3 regions of the Bacillus sp. m3-13 genome follow, and region 1 is predicted to be linked to each of the others. Evidence: predicted binding sites of a transcription regulator. Region 1 holds the regulator's gene; each other region holds the start of a gene.
The links. The regulator Rex, encoded in region 1, represses fermentation and respiration genes when NADH is low (regulators of the CRP and FNR family bind a similar motif). The targets are predictions, from matches to a motif close to TTGTGAAATATTTCACAA.
Positions count from the first base shown of each region.

Region 1 (7,380 bases):
GATCTACGATACCAACTTCAAGCATGTTAACCCACTCGCCAGTTGCTGCGTTGAATCCAATTCCGATTTCTTCTTTTTTCAGGCGTTCTACGATTACAGATCCTTCTAGACCAGCGTTGTGTGCGATTTGGCGTACAGGCTCTTCCATCGCACGTAGAACGATTTTAATACCTGTTGCTTCGTCGCCTTCCGCTTGGATTGCTGCCACTTGGTTGTAGATGTTTACAAGAGCAGTACCACCACCGGCTACGATTCCTTCTTCCACTGCAGCACGCGTGGAGTTTAGAGCATCTTCAATGCGAAGTTTACGCTCTTTTAGTTCTGTTTCTGTTGCCGCTCCAACTTTGATTACAGCTACGCCGCCAGCGATTTTAGCTAGGCGCTCTTGTAATTTTTCGCGGTCAAATTCAGAAGTTGTATCTTCTAATTGTGCACGGATTTGGCCAACGCGAGCTTGGATTTCTTCTGTGTTGCCGTGTCCGTTTACAACTGTCGTGTTTTCTTTTGTTACAACGATTTTGTCAGCGCGTCCTAATTGGCTGATGTTCGCAGTTTTCAGGTCAAGACCTAGTTCTTCTGTGATCACTTCTCCGCCAGTTAGTACTGCGATGTCTTGAAGCATTGCTTTACGACGGTCACCGAATCCAGGAGCTTTAACTGCTACTGCATTGAATGTTCCACGTAATTTGTTCACTACTAATGTAGCCAACGCTTCGCCTTCTACGTCTTCTGCAATCAGTAACAACGGCTTGCCTTGTTGTACTACTTGCTCAAGAACTGGAAGGATTTCTTGGATGTTCGTGATTTTCTTATCTGTGATTAACACATAAGGATTTTCAAGAACAGCTTCCATTTTATCAGAATCAGTTACCATGTATGGAGATGCATATCCACGGTCGAATTGCATACCTTCTACTACTTCAAGCTCTGTTGTGAAGCCTTTGGACTCTTCAAGCGTAATAACGCCGTCGTTACCAACGCGCTCCATCGCTTCTGCAATCAATTGACCTACTTCTTCGTCTGCTGCAGAGATTGCTGCAACTTGTGCGATGGAAGCTTTGCCTTCGATTGGTTTAGAGATTGTTTTTAATTCTTCGATTGCAACAGCAACCGCTTTTTCGATTCCTTTACGAATACCCATTGGGTTCGCACCAGCTGTAACGTTCTTTAATCCTTCGCGGATCATTGCTTGCGCAAGAACTGTTGCAGTTGTTGTACCGTCACCGGCAACGTCGTTTGTTTTGCTTGCAACTTCAGCTACAAGTTTCGCACCCATGTTTTCAAATGCATCTTCTAATTCGATTTCTTTTGCGATTGTTACACCATCATTTGTGATTAGTGGAGAACCGAATTTCTTTTCAAGTACTACGTTACGTCCTTTTGGTCCTAATGTTACTTTCACTGCATCAGCTAGTTTGTCTACACCGCGAAGCATGGAGCGACGGGCTTCTTCACTGAACTTAATCTCTTTTGCCATGATAGATAGACCTCCTTAGGAATTTAAATGAATTTTAGATACTGCTCGGTTGATTTGCGCTGCAGGTGTTCGCTTTCCGCGGGGCGTGTGCTTGAGCCTCCTCGGCTTTGCCTGCGGGGTCTCAAGCTACCGCTATCTCCCGCCGGAGTCTCACACCCTCCGCTACAATCAACCAGTTTAAAATTTTATTAGATGCGGGGCTAGTTCGGTTAGCTATCCGCTTTGATGGTTAGATTATTTGCTTACTACTGCAAGTACGTCTGTTTCTTTAAGGATAAGAAGTTCTCTTCCTTCGAATTTCACTTCAGTTCCTGCGTATTTAGAGAAGATTACGCTGTCGCCTTCTGCTACTTCAAGTGCTACACGCTCTCCGCTTTCTAGTACGCGGCCAGTTCCTACTGCTACTACTTTACCTTCTTGAGGTTTTTCTTTCGCAGAGTCCGGTAATACGATACCACTTGCCGTTTTTTCCTCTGATTGAACAAGTTCAATTACAATGCGATCGCCTAATGGCTTTAACATGAAAACAACCTCCTTGGTTTCATATGTAATGGTTTATATTTTATTAGCACTCTTAACACTTGAGTGCTAACACAATTATTATAATAATGAATCTGCTTCTGTTTTGCAAGTATCTTTATCTAAAAAATTTTCGACTTGCAACCCTTTTCATTATCCTCATGTGCTTTCCTGTTTAAACGTGTCGAATCAAGATTGTTTTCGTAAAATCTGCCCATTCAGGGAAACCTTATCGTTATAAGGACATATAGATTATATGGTACAATACGAAAAGTGAATAATGCTTAAGAGGAGCTTATTATGACAAAAAATTATTGGTACGTCATTATTACATATGTCCTGATGCAGCTGTCCGTATTGCTTGGTTACCCGCTGTTGATCTGGCTTGGCGTCGGGGAAGGCATGGAGCGCGCCACCAGAGAGCCATATCTAATCGGCGTTTGGGCCTTTATCAGTTTTACGGTTGGATTGGCCATTGTTGCCTGGATACTCCGCAACGAATGGACCAAAGGGGACTTCCGAGGCGAAACAGCTTCCATCCCAAAAACAGTACTATGGTCGGTTGTCGGCTTTCCGCTTGCACTGATTGGGCAGGCTGTGGCAGCACAGATTCAAATGCAGCTTTTCGGCATTCAGCCGGGATCTGAGAACACCCAGCAAATCATGGGGTTTGTCTCCGCATTCCCTGTCATGATTTTTGCCGTTGCCGTCGCTGGACCGATATTAGAGGAGATTATTTTCCGGAAGATCATTTTCGGTTCCATCTATAAGAAGTTTAACTTCGCCATTGCGCTGACGGTGAGTTCGTTACTTTTTGCCGTGGTCCATCAAGATTTCAAGCATCTGCTCATATACTTTGTCATGGGAGGCATTTTCGCTTTCCTATATGTAAAAACTAACCGCATTATCGTTCCGATCATCGCCCACGTTGCCATGAACTCGTTCGTTGTCATCGTACAATATGTGTTCCGCGATGATATCGAAGAAATGATGCGTCAAATGGAAGAAATGCAACAGAACGTACCGAATTTCATTTCGTTCTTTTAAACAGCTCTCCGCTAGAGCTGAACTTACCTGGAGGATTTGCACATGAAAATAACACCATTACGAATGGTTTTCTTCTATGCGATCATGGGCAGCTTGTTCTTGTACCTGGCGATTGTTTCTGTGAAGGATACCATCTGGCACTGGCACACCATCCTGCTGATGCTCATTGCCACCTTTGACTTCGGCGTCGCCATTCGGTCCTATCTGCTGCATAAGAAGATTAAAGAGATACAACAGAAGAAAAAGTGAGAGAAGGCTCGTACCTGTTGTAGGTGCGGGTCTTTTTAATTTGGAGAGTCTATAATTCAGTTGATTTCCGTTTCAGGCGCTTCGCTTGCCTGCGGGCGGTCCGTGAGCCTCCTCGGCTTGCAGCCTGTGGGGTCTCACCTGTCCCTTCCTCCCGCGGGCGTCTGCGCGCCTTCCACTGCAATCAACTTGGGGTTCGCTCTTACTGGGGGATGTTTTGGGTTGGTTTTTACTAAAAGTGGTTTTGGGTAATTAGGGTTTGTGCTTTTGTGGGTTGGGTCGCAGATGCTTATGGAATGTTACCTATTTTGAACAAAAACAGAGGGAATTTGCTCGTTTTGAGGGGCCTCTGGGATGGTTCGGTCAATTCGTTCAGGTGTTCGGACAATTTTCTTGTTTTTTTGTAGGGGGTTCGGACATTTGAGGTTGTTGTTCGGTCAATTTTTAACGAGCTTTGGACACTTCAAAATTTGGTTCGGTCAAATTCGGAGAAACTTCGGTCAACTTTCCCAAATCTTTGGTCAAAATCGTGGAAACTTCGGTCAACTTTCGAAAATCTTCGGACATTTGGCAAGATTGGGCCCGTCATCTGTCCCTATGAGCGACTTGAACCGGTCCACCGCCTAAACCAAAAACAAGCCCGCCCCCTTCTCAAAAAAGGGGACGAGCTTGCTCAAATCTAATTATTCATCTTCTCTTCCTGCTCCATCAACGCTGCCGCTTTTTGCGCTTTTCGATAAGAAACACGAGAAATCACAATGCTGATTTCATATAGCAAAAACAGCGGGACGGTTACCATCAAATGCGAGATCAGTTCTGGCGGCGTAATCATTCCACCGACCACAAGCAGGCCAAAGTAAGCGAACTTACGAATTTCCACCAAGAAGCTTGGGGTAATGAGGCCCAGCCTTGTTAAGAACATCACAATTACCGGCATTTGAAACAGTAACCCAAACGGTAGGGTTAGTTGAAACAAGAATTGAAAGTATTCGTTGATTCCGATTACCTGGTTTATTTCCAACCGGTCTGCAAGTCTACCCATGAAATCCACGACAAACGGGAATAAAATGAAGTAAGAGAAAGCTAGTCCGCTTAAAAACAGGAAAATGGAAATAGGTATATAGCTTAACGTTACTCTCCGTTCTTTTTCTAACAAGCCTGGGCTGATGAAGGCCCAAAGCTGATAGAGCGTGACGGGAAACGTTATGATAAATGCAATTAGAAAGGCGAATTGCATAAAGATCTTGATGGGGTCTGTCATACGAAAGGCGTTCATCGTCAGCTCTTTCGCTTCATCTGTTTGCTGTAAATAGACAATGATCGGTTCGGCCAAGAAGAAGCCGCCGATTGCCGAAACGAAAAAGAAGGATGCTGTGATGATAATTCTTTTTCGGAGCTCGCCTATATGGTCATACACCGACATTTCTCTATCTAGCATATATGTTCATCCTTACATTACTTCGTTTCTTCTTTTTTCTCTTTAGAATCGTCGTCATCGGCCAATCCTTTAGTTGCGTTTTTGAATTCGCGCAATGTATTACCTGCTGCTTTTCCAAGTTGAGGCAACTTGCTTGGACCGAAAATAAGTAGTGCTACAAATACAATAAGTAAGAGGCTTCCCATTCCTAATGAACCCATATTTGACACCTCCTCGAAATATTCTTATTCTACATCTTTTTTACTCGCTTGGATAGTGCTTAAGAAAATATACCAATGACTGCAGTTCCACCGCCAAATCAATATGATGGATGCGTATCTCTTCCGGAACATTGATACGTGCCGGTGTAAAGTTCAGTATGCCCTTTACGCCCTTTTCTACAAGTCTATCCGCTATTGGCTGTGCTACCGGAGCCGGAACCGTCAAGATGGCTACCGTTACATTCTCGGGCATTTGTTTTTCAATATCGTCTAAATGATAAACAGGGACTCCTCCGATTTCCGAGCCGATTTTGGACTCGTCCACATCAAAGGCCATCACTATTTTCGTATTATTGTTTTTCATAAAATTATAATGTAGGAAGGCGGTTCCTAAATTACCTACACCTATTAGAGTAACATATGTCAATTCGTCTTGGTCGAGCGTTTTCCTGAAAAAAGTTAACAAATATTGAACATTATATCCATATCCCTTTTTCCCCAACGCACCAAAGTAACTGAAGTCCCGGCGGATCGTGGCGCTGTCCACCTTTACCGCTTCACTAAGCTCCGCAGATGACACGCGCTGCTTGCCAGACGAATGCAAGTTCTGGATGAAACGATAATATAACGGAAGGCGCTTTGCCGTTGCCTGTGGAATTTTTATTTGTTCGTTATTCATTGTACTCCCCCATTTGTCGAACCTGTTTGCTCCTCTATTTTACCACGGAACGAAAACGATTACATTTCTATGTCTTTACTAATTTTCCTGCCTTTGGGACCTTGTCCGCAATCGGGCGATAATTTGGATTTACGGGCGATTTCCGAGTGGAATCGGGCGATTTTACAGATTTACGGGCGATAATTGCCACTAATCGGGCGAAAATAAAAAAATACAGGCGATAATCTCGATTTACGGGCGATTCTACCAAATCGAGCCCCTCCCTCAAAACCAGATACCCAAAATCTTGATGTAAACCCCAAAGAAAGATACACTTAACCTAGAATTACTCGAGGTGAAGATGATGATTATTTTACAAGTTAATCAGTTGACCAAATACTTTGGCGCTGACCTTATTTTATCGAATATAAAACTAGAAGTACAATCCAAAGATAGAATTGCCCTTGTGGGACGCAACGGGGCAGGGAAATCCACTCTATTAAAAATCATAGCCAATCAGCTATCCTTTGATTCAGGAGACCTGATTAAACCTAAAGGCGTGTCGATCGGCTATCTTGCGCAGGACACTGGCTTGCAGACTGAGCGCTCGATCTGGGACGAGATGCTGACCGTATTCGCCGGACTCCGCGAACTGGAAACACAAATGCGCACATTGGAAGCGAAAATGGGAGATCCCGCTTATTTTGAAGATGAAGTAGCGTACGCTCGCATTCTCAAAGAATATGACGAAGTGCAAGAAGCCTTCAAGCAAAAAGGCGGCTTTCAATATGAAGCAGATATCCGCTCCGTTCTGCACGGATTGCGCTTTTCCGAATATGATTACGAAACACCGATTGAAACATTAAGTGGCGGACAACGGACACGTTTGGCTCTAGCGAAACTGCTTTTGACCAAGCCGGATCTCCTCATTCTCGATGAGCCGACCAACCACTTGGACATCGACACCCTTTCCTGGCTGGAGAACTACCTCCAAGGCTACCCGGGTGCCCTGTTGATTGTTTCCCATGACCGCTATTTCTTGGACAAGGTCGTTAACATTGTTTACGAGATTTCTCGTAAGCAATCCGCGAAGTTCATCGGAAACTACAGTAAGTATCTGGATCAGAAGGCCGAGCAGTATGAGCGCGAAATGAAGATGTTTGAAAAGCAGCAAGGCGAGATTGCCAAGCTGCAAGATTTTGTAGCAAAGAACCTTGCCCGCGCTTCTACCACCAAGCGGGCCCAAAGCCGTCGCAGGCAGCTTGAGAAGATGGACGTGATGGACCGTCCTAAAGGCGACGAAAAATCTGCCTCCATTATGTTTGATATCGACCGCCAAAGCGGGAACGATGTGCTAAAAGCAAGAGATCTAGCCGTCTCCTACGATACGAACCCTGTCTTCCGTCAAGTGGACTTTTCCATGAGCCGCGGCGACAGTGTTGCACTTGTCGGGCCAAACGGAATTGGAAAGTCTACCTTATTAAAGACGCTTGTCGGAAAATTAAAGCCGCTTGAAGGCACCTTTTCTTTTGGCGCCAATGTGTCGATCAGCTATTACGATCAGCAGCAGGCAGATCTTACTTCCAACAAAACCGTTCTAGCGGAGCTTTGGGATGAATATCCTCAGAAGATGGAGAAAGAGATCCGGACCGTTCTAGGAAACTTCCTATTTTCCGGGGATGACGTGTTAAAGCCCGTATCCACATTGAGTGGTGGCGAAAAGGCGCGGCTTGCCCTTTCCAAGCTGATGATGGAGCGCTCAAATGTGCTGATTCTCGATGAGCCTACCAACCAC
Region 1 is NZ_ACPC01000007.1:61,742-69,121, forward strand. It holds gene groL (chaperonin GroEL) at 1-1,477, opposite strand, end outside; gene groES (co-chaperone GroES) at 1,712-1,999, opposite strand; gene M313_RS0101535 (CPBP family intramembrane glutamic endopeptidase) at 2,297-3,043, shown strand; gene M313_RS0101540 (YdiK family protein) at 3,086-3,292, shown strand; gene tatC (twin-arginine translocase subunit TatC) at 3,969-4,727, opposite strand; gene M313_RS0101555 (twin-arginine translocase TatA/TatE family subunit) at 4,745-4,927, opposite strand; gene M313_RS0101560 (redox-sensing transcriptional repressor Rex) at 4,968-5,606, opposite strand; gene M313_RS0101565 (ABC-F family ATP-binding cassette domain-containing protein) at 5,950-7,380, shown strand, end outside.

Region 2 (7,380 bases), on a different contig from region 1:
GTGACCTATAGTATGGACCCGGCGTTGGCATTGGTCATGATGGCCGGGGTCTATTACGGGGCAGTATTTGGAGGGTCTTCATCCTCCATTTTATTAAATGCACCTGGAATATCGGGTACTGTTGCAACCGCGTTTGATGGATATCCCATGGCGCAACAGGGGAAGGCTGGAAAAGCTTTGGCCATTGCTGCCATCGCTTCCTTCACAGGAGGTACTATCAGTGTAATTTTGTTGATGCTTTTTACTCCTTTATTAGCTTCAGTCGCTGTCGTGTTCGGTCCTACTGAGTATTTTGCTTTGATGCTGATGGGACTGACAGCCATTTCAAGTCTGTCTGATGGGTCCACAATAAAAGCTATGATTTCCGCTGTGTTAGGTTTCATGGCCGTAACGATAGGTATAGATGCTCAAACGGGAACACAGCGCTTTACTTTCGGGAACATCAACCTCCTCGAAGGAATTGACTTTCTTGTAATAGCTCTTGGTTTATTCGCACTGGCAGAAGTTTGTATATTGATCTTCAATCGTAAGGACAGCTCAGGGGGAATGAGTGGAAACATTGGCAGTCTGAAGCTATCCAGAGAAGATGTCCATGAAATGAAGGGACCAGTTACGAGGCAATCGTTTCTAGGCTTTTTGCTAGGTGTTCTACCTGGAGCAGGGGCGACCATCGCATCTTTTATTGCGTATGTCACAGAAAAGCGAATCGCCAAAAAGCCTGAAGAGTTTGGGAAGGGGTCGATAAAAGGTCTTGCTGCACCTGAAGCTGCCAACAATGCGGCGACAGGCGGGGCCTTTGTTCCCCTCCTAAGTTTAGGTATTCCTGGATCGGGTACAACCGCTGTCCTTCTTGGTGCCTTCCTTGTTCTAGGTGTACAGCCAGGCCCATTACTGGTACAGGATAATCCTGAAGTGTTCTGGGGAATTATTGCAAGTATGTATATAGGAAATGTGTTTTTATTGGTATTGAACCTTCCGCTTATCCCATATATAGCCAAAGTGCTTAAGGTTCCAAGGCCTTTGCTAATCTCCTTGGTCATCATGTTCAGTCTTATCGGGGTCTATGCGATAAGCTTCAATACTTTTGATTTATATATATTGCTATTATTCGGAATAGCAGGGTTTTTGATGAGAATATTTTCCTTTCCTGCAGCCCCATTTATCCTCGCGTTCATTCTAGGCGGCATGATGGAGCAGGCCATGCGTCAATCCCTAACCATCTCAAATGGGGACTGGTTGGTCTTTGTAAATAGTCCTATATCCGCTATTTTGATAGGTATAGCTTTGTTGTCTCTAATCATTCCATTAACTTAAAAAGAAACCGACAGTGGTTAGTGACGAAAATAACTTAGATGTATAAACGCAGTCTTCTTTACATTTTAATCTAGGCAAAAACAGCCCCGCCATACAATCGGCAGGGCTGTCTTGAATTTATTTATATTTTTCCTTCCCCTTGGCTCCCCAAAGGAATAAAACGAAGATGCCAGCAGCCACTATCAATGGTGCAACATACATAATCAAGAAGTTTTCCATGGAATGACCCTCCTTATTTTTTTCCTTGCACGTACTTGTTATCGAATAAGAACAAGCGCATTAATAGATATAGTGAAGGAATCAGTAGGCAAAGTCCGGCAATGAATGCCGTAATCAACGCCACAGCCATTGCCTCATTTGTAAATCCATCATAGATCGTCAAATATGGATACAAAAGGTAAGGCATATGAGATGCCCCGTAACCGAAGAATGCCGTTGCAAACTGTAGCATCACCAAGATAAAAGCTACACCAAGATGTTTCTTTTTCCACATCAGATAAACCGCTCCAAGGAAAAAGAGGAACGAAAGACTGAACATCCAGGAAAGTTCCAACATTTTATCGAAGTGTTCTGGGTTATGATCGCTTAAAGCAAAGAATACGAGAACGCTGGCAAGTATTGTTGGCAGGCTCCAATTCAAGGCATATTTTCTTAACACATCAAAAGCCTTTTCGTCTTGAGCTGTTTTAGCGTAATATGCCAGGAAGTAAGCCGAGATGTATAGTACACTTACTAAAGCCAAGATGACCACTGCCCATGAATAGAAACTGGTGAATAAAGCTCCATAATCCAACCATACGGAATCTTCATATTTATAAATGAATCCACCCTCTGAAATAGTAAGTACAACAGATAGGGAAGCAGGGATTAATAGTCCTGTGGCTCCATATAAGGCTTGATAAAAGTTGTTTCCTTTCTCACCATAATGATGGAAAGCATAGTAAGACCCACGAATTGCCAACAGAACAATCGCGATACTTCCCGGTACTAAAAGTGTTGTTCCATAATAATAGGCGGTAGAAGGGAAGAAGCCTACAATTCCGATAAAGAAGAATACGAGAAACACATTCGTTACCTCCCAAACAGGAGAGAGGTAACGGACAATCACTTTGTTGATTAGGTGATTTTTCTTTGTAATGGTTGAATAATAACTAAAGAAACCAGCGCCAAAATCAATGGATGCTACAATTAAATAACCGTACAAAAACGTCCATAAGACAGTAATCCCAATAACTTCATAGTTCATTTTTCATCCCCCTTACTCCATACCCCTGTCGTGAAGCTCTTTCTCCACCGGATTATTTTTAAACATTTTCCGCAATACTGTGGCACATGTTGTACAAAGAACGATGTAAAGCAGAACAAAAAGGACAATCATTAGATCCACATGCTCTGATGTCGTTGCACCTTGTTCTACGGTCATATAACCTACAAGGAGCCAAGGTTGCCTTCCAAGTTCAGCAAAGAACCAACCCATCTCGATTGCCAGTAGGGACAACGGTCCACCTGCAACGATCGCCCATAATAAAGGCTTGTTCCATTCGTTCCATTTCCGTACTTTTGCAAACAAGACATACAGAATAGATATAAACGCTAGGAACATACCGATCCCCACCATCAAATCAAAGAAGTAATGGACGATTAAAGGAGGGAGCTCCTCTTCTGGGAACTCTTCTAACCCAATTACTTCTGCATCAGGTGTCCCATGAGCCAAGATACTTAAGGCATATGGAATCTCCAGGGCATATTTCACTTCATTATTTTCTTGAAGGACTCCACCCAATATTAAAGGAGCTTCCGTTGAAGTCTCAAAATGCCATTCTGCTGCGGCAAGTTTTTCAGGTTGATATTTTGCTAGATACTTCCCAGAAAAATCACCTATGATAGCAGTAGATATTGCAAAGATTACAGCTGCTGTCATTGTAAGGTGCAAGGCTTTTTTATGATAAACATGGTCTTTTCCTCTAAGTATTGCAAAGGCTGCTATAGCAGCTAAAACAAATGCTGTTGTCAAATATGCCGAGGATAAGACGTGAGCAACCTTTGTAGGGGTTGCGGGATTAAACATTGCTTCTAAAGGACGGATATTGGTCAATACGCCGTTTTCAAGGTCAAATCCTCTTGGTGCATTCATAAAACCGTTCACTGTTGTGATAAAGAAGCCTGAAGCCATTGCACCGAGCGCTACAGGAATCAAAATGAAAAAGTGATAGATTTTCTTTTTAAATCGGTCCCAAGTATATAAGTAGATGCCAAGGAAGATAGCTTCAAAGAAAAACGCAAAGGTTTCCATGAACAATGGAAGACTGATAACATGGCCGGCCATCTGCATAAAGTTCGGCCAAAGTAAGCTCAATTGTAAACCGATAGCGGTACCTGTCACTACCCCGATCGCAACGGTTATGACAAATCCGCGTGCCCATCTTCTCGCAAGCAGGCGATAATGTTCATCATTTCTCTTTATTCCCATCCATTCTGCCAAAGCTATCATAAGGGGAACTCCCACACCGACCGTGGCGAAAATGACGTGCACAGCCAGTGTAATTCCAGTAAGAATTCGACTTAAAAGAACAGGATCATATTCAAACATCCCAAACATCCATACTCCACTCCTTTTTCAAACAAAAATTACAATCTTCTAGGTTCATTTTTTATTATACAATAGATTGCTCAATACTTCACAATATAAACTCTAAGCAAACTCTCTTTCTAGTATATTCCCTTTAACCAAGAAGCAAAACAGGGGGAAAGCGCTTGAATATGACATCTTTATGGCAAAGATTCGGCTAATTTGTGACAAACAATGTAGAGAATGCGAGGTTAACAAACAATAGCTTGCTCCTGTCAATAACAGAAAAATAGTAGAAAAAAAGTAAAATTTGCCGGAATGTTGTATAAATATGTAGAAGAAGGTGGTAAAATATTCTTATAATTCACACAAAGGGTGTATTCGATGAGGAATATAAAAAATCATATTAATAGGCTTTCTAGGGACACGTTCTCTCTAAATTACAATCTAGATCAAGGGATTGTTGGCACCTTTGAATTATCAAATGGAAACGAAGAAGATATAAAAGTACATGAAAATCTAAAATGTAATACACCAGTAGAAGCACTATTATACAAGATTTATGATTTTACAGTTCTACAGGATAAAAAGGCTGCAAGGGAAAAGTTTCTATATTTAAATGATGAGTTTAATATTGATCATGTCTTATCAGATCCCAGCATAAACTTACTTTATCTCGTGGTGAAGCTTAAGTACTTTATCTTAAATAATGATAGAAAGCTATATGAGCCAATATTTAATCAAATTAGAAGTTTACCTACTAGCATAAATCCCTCTGTTGAGTACATACACCATAAAACACTAGGAATCTATTATTATCGAACCAATAATTTTTTACAATCCACCTTAGCACTTGATAACGCCTTATCTTTGGCTGAAAAACTACCTTATATATCTGAAGATGACAAAGCAGAATTGTATTATCAAGTCTCATTGACGAAAATCAAAACTTGTGACACGTTTGAATCTATCTTTTATGCCGAAAAGGCTCTTTCCCTCTACCAAAGTCTCTATAACAATAAACGTTCAGCTGAATGTCATATTATTTTAGGTATCAACTATAATCATTCCAAACGCCAGGACTTTGCTGAAAAACATTATCTTTCTGCAAAAAATATTGGGGAAAGCATTGGAGATTCTTATCTGGAATCGATGGCACTTCACAATCTTGGTTGCATTAAGTCCTATTTGAAACAATCGGAGGAAGCGATCTATTATTATTTAGAGTCATTAAAACGAAAAAGAGAAGAAGAAAGAAGTGTTTTTTCCATCCTAGGACTTGTTGAAGAATATTATTTTTTACACCAAACAGAATTTTCAAAGGAATGGGCGGAACAAGGGTTAAGATTGGCCCAAAGAATTGATTTAACAGAATATATTCTTCACTTTACCGCACATATCTATTTATTAAATAAAGATACAGAATTAGAGCCGTATATTTTACAACGGGTAATACCATATTTTAGAAATGCTGGGAATGAACGATATTCCATTAAGTATACGGAAATGTTGGCTAAATACTATTATGAAAACAAACAATACAAGTTAGCAAGTGAGTTTTTCGACAGCTGTTTACAAAATATAAAATCAAAAACCTCCTATTAAGAGAAGGCAAAAATCCCGCACTTAAAAATTTTGGTGTGGGATTCTTCCGTATTGACTAGGTATTTTGATTTAATTTTATTTTCTTTTCTCTACTCAAGTTTGAAAATCAAATTTAGGGTATGTAAGCATTATTTAATTCTTTTATTATGAGAAAGGTAGTGTTTACATTGTTCGGTATAAATGATTTGTGGAAATTTTTTCTCTCTTTTTTTCTTGTGTTACCTATCGTTACGATCATTCATGAATTGGGGCATTATTTCTTTGCTAAGCTATTCGGCGGTAAAGTTATTGTCCATATTGGAACCGGCAATGTCCTTTTCAAATTTGGCTCAATACGAATCAGGAAGTTATATTTTTATGATGGTTGGTGCGAGTATATTTCCATAAGCAAAAAAGCTTCTAAACTCGATAAGATTTTAGTTTATTTAGGAGGATCAATTTTTAATATTTTATCCATATTCCTCTTAAATACATTAATATTAAACGAAGTATTGGAGCCAAGTATTTTCTTCTATCAGTTTACTTATTTCTCATTTTATTTTTTGTTCTTTTCTTTATTTCCAATTAATCACCTAAATGGCTGCCCAAGTGATGGGATGGCCGCCTTAAATATATTAACGAATAAAAAGTTCAGTAAGAATCCATCTAATTAAAGAAAGTATATGACATTTGTCATAACATCCTAATGACACGTGTGACTATGCCTCATTTCATTAAAAGGGTAGAATGAATTTAAAAGTTTAAAATTATTTTTTACAGAACTTTCCTATTAATTTTGATATAATAACGATACAAGACATGTAAAGGATAAATGAGGTTTCAACTATGAAAAAGAGATATTTAATGTTTCAAAAAGGTTCTGGAATTTCACCATATATCTGGAGCGTATTCAGCATCCTTCCGTTTTATTTTATTTTTCAATCATCATCCACCCCCGAAATAATTGTTGGGATATGTTTAACGATTCTATTTTTTATTGCTTATAGATTTGCATTCATCTCTAATAAGTGGCCTGTCTACCTATGGACCTGTTTACTGATAGGGATTTCCATTACAATGACTATCTTGTTTCATTTCATTTACTTTGCTTTCTATATTGCTTTTTATAATGGAAAATTAAAAATAAAATAGCCTTTACTGTGCTATATATCATTCATTTAATTGCAACTACAGTAGCAATCAACATAAATGTCGTCATGAGGGACGAGTTATTCTTAAAACAAATCCCGTTTGTCGTAATCATTTGGATTGCAGTGATTTTATTACCATTTAATCTTTACAATAAGCGAAAACAAGATCAGCTAGAAGAGCAGTTGGATGTAGCTAATAAAAGAATTTCTGAGCTTATCATTCAAGAAGAAAGGCAACGGATTGCAAGAGATCTGCATGACACACTTGGACAAAAACTTTCGTTGATCGGCTTGAAGAGTGATCTTGCAAGGAAAGTAATGACTAAGAATCCTGACCAGGCAAAATTGGAGCTAAAGGATGTTCAACAAACAGCCCGGACCGCCTTAAATGAAGTGAGACAAATGGTGTCTCAAATGAGGGGAATTCGATTAAAAGAGGAATTTGTAAGGATAAAACAAATACTTGATGCTGCACAGATAGACCTAAAATTGGAGCATGATTTACCTTTAAAGGACAATTCATTGTTCTTAGAGAACATATTGAGTATGTGCTTGAAAGAAGCGGTTACGAATGTAGTTAAACATAGCAAAGCATCAAAATGCACGGTCAAGATGGAGCAGCTGGGAGACGAAATCAGACTGACCATTCGTGACAACGGGGTTGGAATGACAGAGCAGGATGATATAGGGAAAGGCAGCGGACTGCTCGGCATTAGGGAACGACTGGAGTTTGTAAATGGACTGATGGAGATTAGTGGGGAA
Region 2 is NZ_ACPC01000048.1:132,626-140,005, forward strand. It holds gene M313_RS0120355 (tripartite tricarboxylate transporter permease) at 1-1,314, shown strand, start outside; gene cydS (cytochrome bd oxidase small subunit CydS family protein) at 1,432-1,533, opposite strand; gene M313_RS0120365 (cytochrome d ubiquinol oxidase subunit II) at 1,547-2,560, opposite strand; gene M313_RS0120370 (cytochrome ubiquinol oxidase subunit I) at 2,573-3,904, opposite strand; gene M313_RS0120375 (tetratricopeptide repeat protein) at 4,268-5,488, shown strand; gene M313_RS26065 (site-2 protease family protein) at 5,647-6,141, shown strand; partial or broken gene M313_RS24215 (sensor histidine kinase) at 6,314-7,380, shown strand, end outside.
Region 2: M313_RS0120370 (cytochrome ubiquinol oxidase subunit I) is a predicted target of Rex. The motif match lies at 3,981-3,998, and genes of this name have one in related genera.

Region 3 (7,380 bases), on a different contig from region 1:
CCGACGAACATTACCAATGCCAGATAAATAGAGAAAAAGGAAATGAAAAATATCGTACTTAAAAAGACGAGCACCAGCACAACCGGCGGGTAGAACACACGTAGAAAGAAGTTTTGCAAGCTTTCTACATCCCCCACAATTCGTGCAAGCAAATCACCGCTTCTGTATTTTTGGAAAATTTGCGGCGCAAGCGGCTCTATTTTTTTATAAAAAGAGACACGTAGATTACTTAAAATCGTAAAAGTTGCCCTGTGCGAATACAAACGTTCTCCATATCTACTAAATGCCCGCGCGAAACCGAAGAGCTTCAGGACCGCAATCATCACGGTCAAGGTATAGATCGGCGGAGCCAGTGCCGCTTTGGAAATGAGATATCCACTAGAGGCAAACAGTCCCACTGCCGTAATCCCCGCTGAGAACCCGAGCAAAATGGAAAGGAGTATGTCCTTTTTCTCCAACATGACCAGCTTTACAACATGTGCTAATTCTCTCATCCTGCGCTCCCTCCTTGCTGGACAGACACCATTTTACGGTAAGCCGGTATTGCTACGACCAACTCTTCATGTGTTCCTTGAGCAAGTAACTGACCCGCGTCTAATAGCAGTATGGAGTCTGCCTGTTTAATCGTATGCAATCTGTGCGCCACGGTAATTACCGTCGACGTTTTCGCCAGCTCCTTCATCGAAGCTTGGAGAATCCGCTCTGTCTGCAGATCCAGACCTGTTGTTGGCTCATCAAACAGGATGACAGATGGTTTTTTCAAGAAGGCTCGCGCCAATGCTAACCGCTGCTTCTCACCGCCCGACAAACCTCTCCCAGCTTCGCCGATTTTCGTTTCGAAACCTTCTGGTAACGATTCAATCAACGGAAGGATACCCGCTTTCTCTGCAGCACTTCTTATCTCCTCTTGTGTTGCATCCGCCTTCCCGCCAATTGCAATGTTATCGGCAATCGTTCCTGAAAAAAGATACGGATTTTGCGAAATATAGCTGACCCGCTCAAACCACGCTTTTTCCTCGTATTCATATAAAGGCTTTCCGTCCACCAGCACTTCCCCTTCTGACGGGCGAATCAACCCTGCCATCAGATTGAGCAGTGTTGATTTCCCGGCACCACTTCGCCCGATCAAAGCAAGCTGTGTAAATGGCGGGATATTCACTGTTATATTTTCAATAGCAAAGCCTTGGTCTCCATACCGGAATCCGAGGTTTTTCAATTGTATTGCAGGTGGACCCTGTTTCTTTTGAAAAGAAGCGTCTCCCCATTCTATAGGATTCTCTTCTACTGCAAGCTCATCTGTCACCTTTTTCGCGGCTCCCATGCTCCCACGTCCAGTATGAAAGGCGCTTCCAAGTTCCTTCAGATACAGGTAGAACTCAGGTGCCAATACCAATACAAAGAAAGCAGTAAAGAACGTAACATTTTTAAAAACAACAAGCTGCAAGCCTACTTCAAGTGCGATCAAACCAATAGCAAGCATCGAAATGAATTCCAGCATTAACGAAGACAGAAATGCTATTCGCAACACTTCCATCGTTGCATCACGGAAGCTTAAACTGCTGTTTTCAATTGTTTCTTGCTGCTTTGCTGAGCGACCGAAAAGCTTTAACGTCGTGAGCCCTTGCAACGTATCAAGAAACGTTCCGGAAAAAGCATTCAGTTTATCCATCTGCTCTTCTGATTTTTTCTTTGTTTTCAAGCCTACCACAATCATGAAAATGGGAATGAACGGCGCCGTGATTAGTATAATCAAACCTGTATTCACATGCTGGCTGAATGCCGCGATTAAGATCATGATCGGGATGATGCTCGATTGAATGACCTGTGGCACATATCTGCTGAAATACGGGTCAATCTCATCCACCGCATCCATCATCACGCTCACCTTTTGACCGGACTGCCCCTTAAGGGAAGCTTGAACCGGACTGTTGGAAAATTTCTTGAGCAACGCAATCCGGAAATCTCTCTTTACTTTTGCAGCAAGCTTCACTCCAGTAATGCCGCTCCAATAGGTCAACCCCGCTCGTGCAGCCAATACTACCAGGAGGCCACCCAGGAATGGCAGTATTTCTTGAAAAGTGTGGCCCTTTAGGAAGACTCGATCCACGATGGTGACGAAAAAATACGCCTGCCCGATAACCGTTGCCCCTGTCAGGATGGCAATCAAGATCAGCGTCATCCTTGTGCCTCTATGTGATTTAGCGATCGTATTTAAATCAGTCATTATGTTAAATCCCTCTTTTCTATTAATGAAAATCGGATTGTATAGTTTAGTTAGTGAAAAGTTTCACATACTTTATAGTTAACATTATATAACATGCTTCATTGAATTTCCTCTTTCGGGATTGACCATTTTATGACAAAAAAATTCTTCTACTACTTCACTTCTACCCCACTCCTTCACCGCATAAAATTAATTCATCCAGAAAAAAACATTGCATTTCACACCCACCTGTTGTAAATTAGTAAAATAATTAAATTGTTCAGATAATTAAATAGTGAACTTTCTTATCCAGAGAGGTTGAGGGAATGGCCCGAAGACACCTCAGCAACCAGCAGCGCCCGTTAGAATGGACGTTGAAAAGGTGCTAATTCCAGCAAGCTGTGATGCTTGCAGAGATGAGAAGAATGAACTTTTCGATAAAAGTCTTCTTCTTATAGAAGGCTTTTTCTTTTTATTCCGATAAAGCATTAAAGCCCCTGCCCTCTGGAAGAAACGATTGTCACTTACCATATAGGAGGCCCATTCATGTATAAAACGGAAACAAAAGCTTGCACAAATCGGAAATCGCTCAGAAACTGCCACTGGAACGGTCAATCCGCCTGTTTTATTTTTCCACTGCCTATCGACACGAAGGTATTGGGCAGTCAACAGGATACGACTATACAAGAACCGGCAATCCCACACGCCATGTGTTGGAAAAAGCAATTGCAGACCTTGAGAGCGGCGACCAAGGGTTTGCCTGCAGCTCCGGCATGGCGGCGATATTGACCATCCTATCCCTTTTCAAGTCCGGAGATCACCTTATCGTCTGTAAGGACTTGTACGGCGGCACGTACCGCCTTTTTGAAGAAGGCTATAAAAAATAGGGGACTGTGTTGTAGCTATGTGGACACAACCGACCTTTCAGAAATCGAAAAAGCTATTACTTCCCAAACGCAGGCTATCTTTGTGGAGACTCCAACTAACCCCCTGATGGTAGAAACAGACTTAGAAGCAGTCTCGGAGCTCGCGAAAGCGCACGGACTTCTACTGATCTGTGATAATACGTTCTACACTCCTGTTCTATTAAATCCCATAAAATTAGGTGCGGACATCGTCATTCACAGTGCGACCAAGTATCTTGGCGGGCATAATGATGTGCTGGCAGGACTGATTGTCGCAAAAGGCGTGGAGCTTTGTGAATCCCTTTCGCTTCACCATAATGCAGCAGGTGCGGTTCTCAGCCCATTCGACTCCTGGCTGTTGATCCGCGGCATGAAAACCTTGTCCCTTCGCATGGAACGGCATGAAAAGAATGCGCAGCGAATTGCGACATACTTAGCTCAGCATGATTCCATCACAGATGTACTTTATCCGGGAAGAGGCGGCATGCTCTCCTTCCGCATCCAAGACGAGGCATGGGTCAATCCGCTACTTCAAAACTTGAACCTTATTACGTTTGCCGAAAGCCTTGGCGGCGTGGAAAGCTTCATCACCTATCCTGCCACGCAAACGCATGCGGACATTCCCGAAAAAATCCGCATAGAGACCGGTGTATGCAACAGATTGTTACGCTTTTCGGTCGGCATTGAAGACGCAGAAGACTTGATTCAAGATTTAGAGGCGGCGCTGAAAGCTGCTTCCATCCAAAAGGAGGTCCTATCATGAGCCATTCTTTTCAAACGAAGTTGTTACACAACCGCCATAAGTTTGATAAAAGCAATGGTGCGGTGAGCGTGCCCATACAACACGCATCCACTTTTCATCAGCCTGATATCGATTCCTTTGGCAAATATGACTATGGACGCTCTGCCAATCCGACCCGGGAAGCACTCGAAGAAACAATTGCCCACTTAGAAGAAGGAACGCGAGGCTTTGCTTTTTCATCTGGAATGGCTGCGATCTCGACTGCTTTCCTTCTTCTTTCACAAGGTGATCACGTATTGATTTCAGAAGACGTATACGGCGGCACTTACCGGATGGTTTCTGAGGTACTTACCCGTTACGGTGTGGAGCATACGTTTGTAGATATGACAGATTTGGAAAAAGTGAAAGCAGCCATCCAGGCCAACACTAAATTGCTTTATGTAGAAACACCATCCAATCCATTGTTAAAAGTAACGGACATCACGGCTGTGGCTACTCTCGCCAAATCAATCGGATCTTGGACTTTCGTCGACAACACCTTCTTGACGCCTTCCTTGCAAAAGCCGCTGGAGCTTGGTGCCGACCTTGTTCTGCACAGCGCAACGAAGTTCCTGTCCGGACACAGTGATGTCGTGGCAGGGCTTGCGGTGGCAAAGGATCCTGTGCTTGCCGACCGTTTAGCCTTTTTGCAAAATTCCTTCGGCGCGGTGCTTGGTGTCCAAGATGCATGGCTCGTCCTAAGAGGGCTCAAAACGTTACATGTAAGGCTGGAGCAGTCCCAAAAGTCCGCTTATAAAATAGCCAGTTATTTAGAAAAACATCCTGCCGTTAAAAAGGTTTATTTTCCAGGATTGACGACACATCCTGGCTTCACCCTTCAACACAGACAGGCGCAGGGACCTGGAGCTGTCCTTTCTTTTGAATTGCACAGCGAGGAGGATTTAAGGAAGTTTGTCGGTAAGGTCGAGATCCCGGTTTTTGCAGTGAGCTTAGGGGCAGTAGAATCCATCCTTTCCTTCCCGGCGAAAATGTCCCATGCGGCAATGCCGGAAGCAGAACGATTAAAACGCGGCATCACAAACTCCTTACTCCGCCTGTCGGTAGGACTTGAAAGCGCAGATGATTTAATAGAAGACTTCGAACAGGCATTTCAACAAACCATTACAGTAGCAAGCGGTAACCAAGAACAACGGAGGGTATATCATGGGAATCTTAGATAGTTTACAACAAGACAAAATACTAATTGCAGACGGCGCGATGGGGACCCTCCTCTATTCCTACGGTTCTGATTGTTGCTTTGAGGAATTAAATTTATCGCAACCAAACCAAATCTATAATATTCATAAAGCTTATCTGAACGCCGGCGCCAATCTTATCCAGACCAACACGTATGCGGCCAACTACCACAAGCTCGAGCGCTATGGACTGCAGGATCAAGTGAAGGAGATAAACAGTGCGGCGGTCAGGCTAGCGAAAAGGGCCGTGGCGGATCACCCTGATGCGCATGTGGTCGGTACAATCGGCGGGATTCGCGCGATCAAGCCCGAAGCCATCCCGCTTGAAGAAATCAAACGTACCTTCCGCGAGCAGCTCTACTGTCTGCTACTTGAAGGGGTCGACGGTATTTTACTAGAAACGTTTTATGACCTGGAGGAATTAGAGACAGTCCTGCAGATTGCTAGAAAAGAAACGGATTTGCCGATCATTGCGCAAGTGTCACTCCAAGAGGTTGGTTATTTGCAGAACCGCGTGCACATCACAGACGCCTTAAACCGCTTAGAATCTCTTGGTGCTGATATTGTGGGGCTCAACTGCCGTTTAGGTCCCTATCATATGATTTCCACCCTGGAAGAGGTATCGATTCCAAAGACTGCTTATCTTTCGGCTTATCCGAATGCGAGTCTTCCCTCTTATGTAGATGGAAAGCTTGAGTATGACAGCGATGCGGATTATTTTAAAGAAACGGCATTAGCGTTTCGGGACCAAGGCGTAAGATTAATAGGAGGCTGTTGCGGTACCACGCCGGCTCATATCAAGGCCTTTTCCGATGCGCTTGAAGGCGTGGCTCCTCTAAAAGAAAAGCAGGTGAAGCGAAAGGAACGAACGATTATCCTTCCTTCTTCCAAAAAGAAGGACGTTCCGACACCACTCTTTGAAAAGGCAAAAAAACAACAATCCATCATCGTGGAACTCGATCCACCGCGTAAACTGAATACAGATAAATTCATGGCCGGCGCGAAAGCTTTAAAGGACGCGGGCATTGATGCGCTCACGTTAGCGGACAATTCCCTTGCCTCCCCAAGAGTCTGCAACACTGCTCTTGGATCCATCGTGAAATCAGATATCGGTCTGCGCCCACTGATTCATATCACCTGCCGCGACCGCAATCTGATTGGCTTGCAGTCACACTTAATGGGGCTACACCAGCTTGGAATTCATGACGTGTTGGCAGTCACTGGAGACCCAACGAAGGTCGGTGATTTTCCGGGTGCCTCCTCTGTCTATGACGTCACCTCGTTTGGTCTCATCAATATGATTAAACAGTTTAACCAAGGTGTCTCCCTTTCCGGAAAAGAACTTGGCGAGCGCACCAGTTTCTCTGTCGGAGCTGCTTTCAACCCGAATGTCCGCGTGATCGATAAGGCGGTCCAACGCTTGGAGAAAAAAATTGATGCAGGTGCGGATTATTTCATCAGTCAGCCTGTCTTTTCTGAAGAAAAATTACTGGAAGTCTTTCAGGCTACGAAACATATTGATGCCCCAATTTATATTGGGATCATGCCGCTTACAAGCAGCCGTAACGCCAACTTCCTTCACCATGAGGTGCCGGGAATCAAGCTGACTCCACAGGTGCTTGAGGTGATGAACCGCCATCAAGATGATCCACAACAGGCAAGTCTTGAAGGGTTGAACATTGCGAAGGGGCTGCTTGATGCCGCACTTGAACTATTCAATGGCATCTACTTGATCACACCGTTCATGCGCTATGAACTGACAGTCGAGCTTGCCAACTATGCCAAAAAATACGGTCCGTTCCATTCATCCAGGAGGGTTCAAAATGTCTAAAGCTATCACACTACTAGAACAACAGCTGCAAAAGAAAATACTGATTATGGACGGCGCAATGGGAACGATGTTGCAGCAGGCAAACCTTACGCCAGATGACTTTGGCGGCGAAGAATATGACGGCTGTAACGAGAACCTGAATATCACCGCACCGGACGTCATTGAACGGATTCATGTAGAATATTTAAACGCCGGTGCTGATATCGTGGAGACGAATACGTTCGGCGGAACAGATCTTGTTCTTGATGAGTATGAGCTTGGTTTTAAGGCTTACGAGATTAATAAGCTTGGCGCGGAAATCGCCAAGCGTGCGACCGCTCAAGTTTCCACCCCGGAGTGGCCGCGCTTTGTGGCAGGCTCCATTGGTCCGACAACCAAGACACTGAGTGTTACGGGTGGAACCACTTTTGACGCACTGACAGATTCCTATGAAGAGCAGGCCCGCGGATTGATAGACGGCGGCT
Region 3 is NZ_ACPC01000019.1:63,853-71,232, reverse strand. It holds gene cydC (thiol reductant ABC exporter subunit CydC) at 1-494, opposite strand, end outside; gene cydD (thiol reductant ABC exporter subunit CydD) at 491-2,224, opposite strand; SAM riboswitch class I at 2,506-2,626, shown strand; partial or broken gene M313_RS23365 (methionine biosynthesis PLP-dependent protein) at 2,754-3,871, shown strand; gene metC (cystathionine beta-lyase) at 3,868-5,070, shown strand; gene M313_RS0110780 (bifunctional homocysteine S-methyltransferase/methylenetetrahydrofolate reductase) at 5,054-6,916, shown strand; gene metH (methionine synthase) at 6,909-7,380, shown strand, end outside.
Region 3: cydD (thiol reductant ABC exporter subunit CydD) is a predicted target of Rex. The motif match lies at 2,276-2,293, and genes of this name have one in related genera.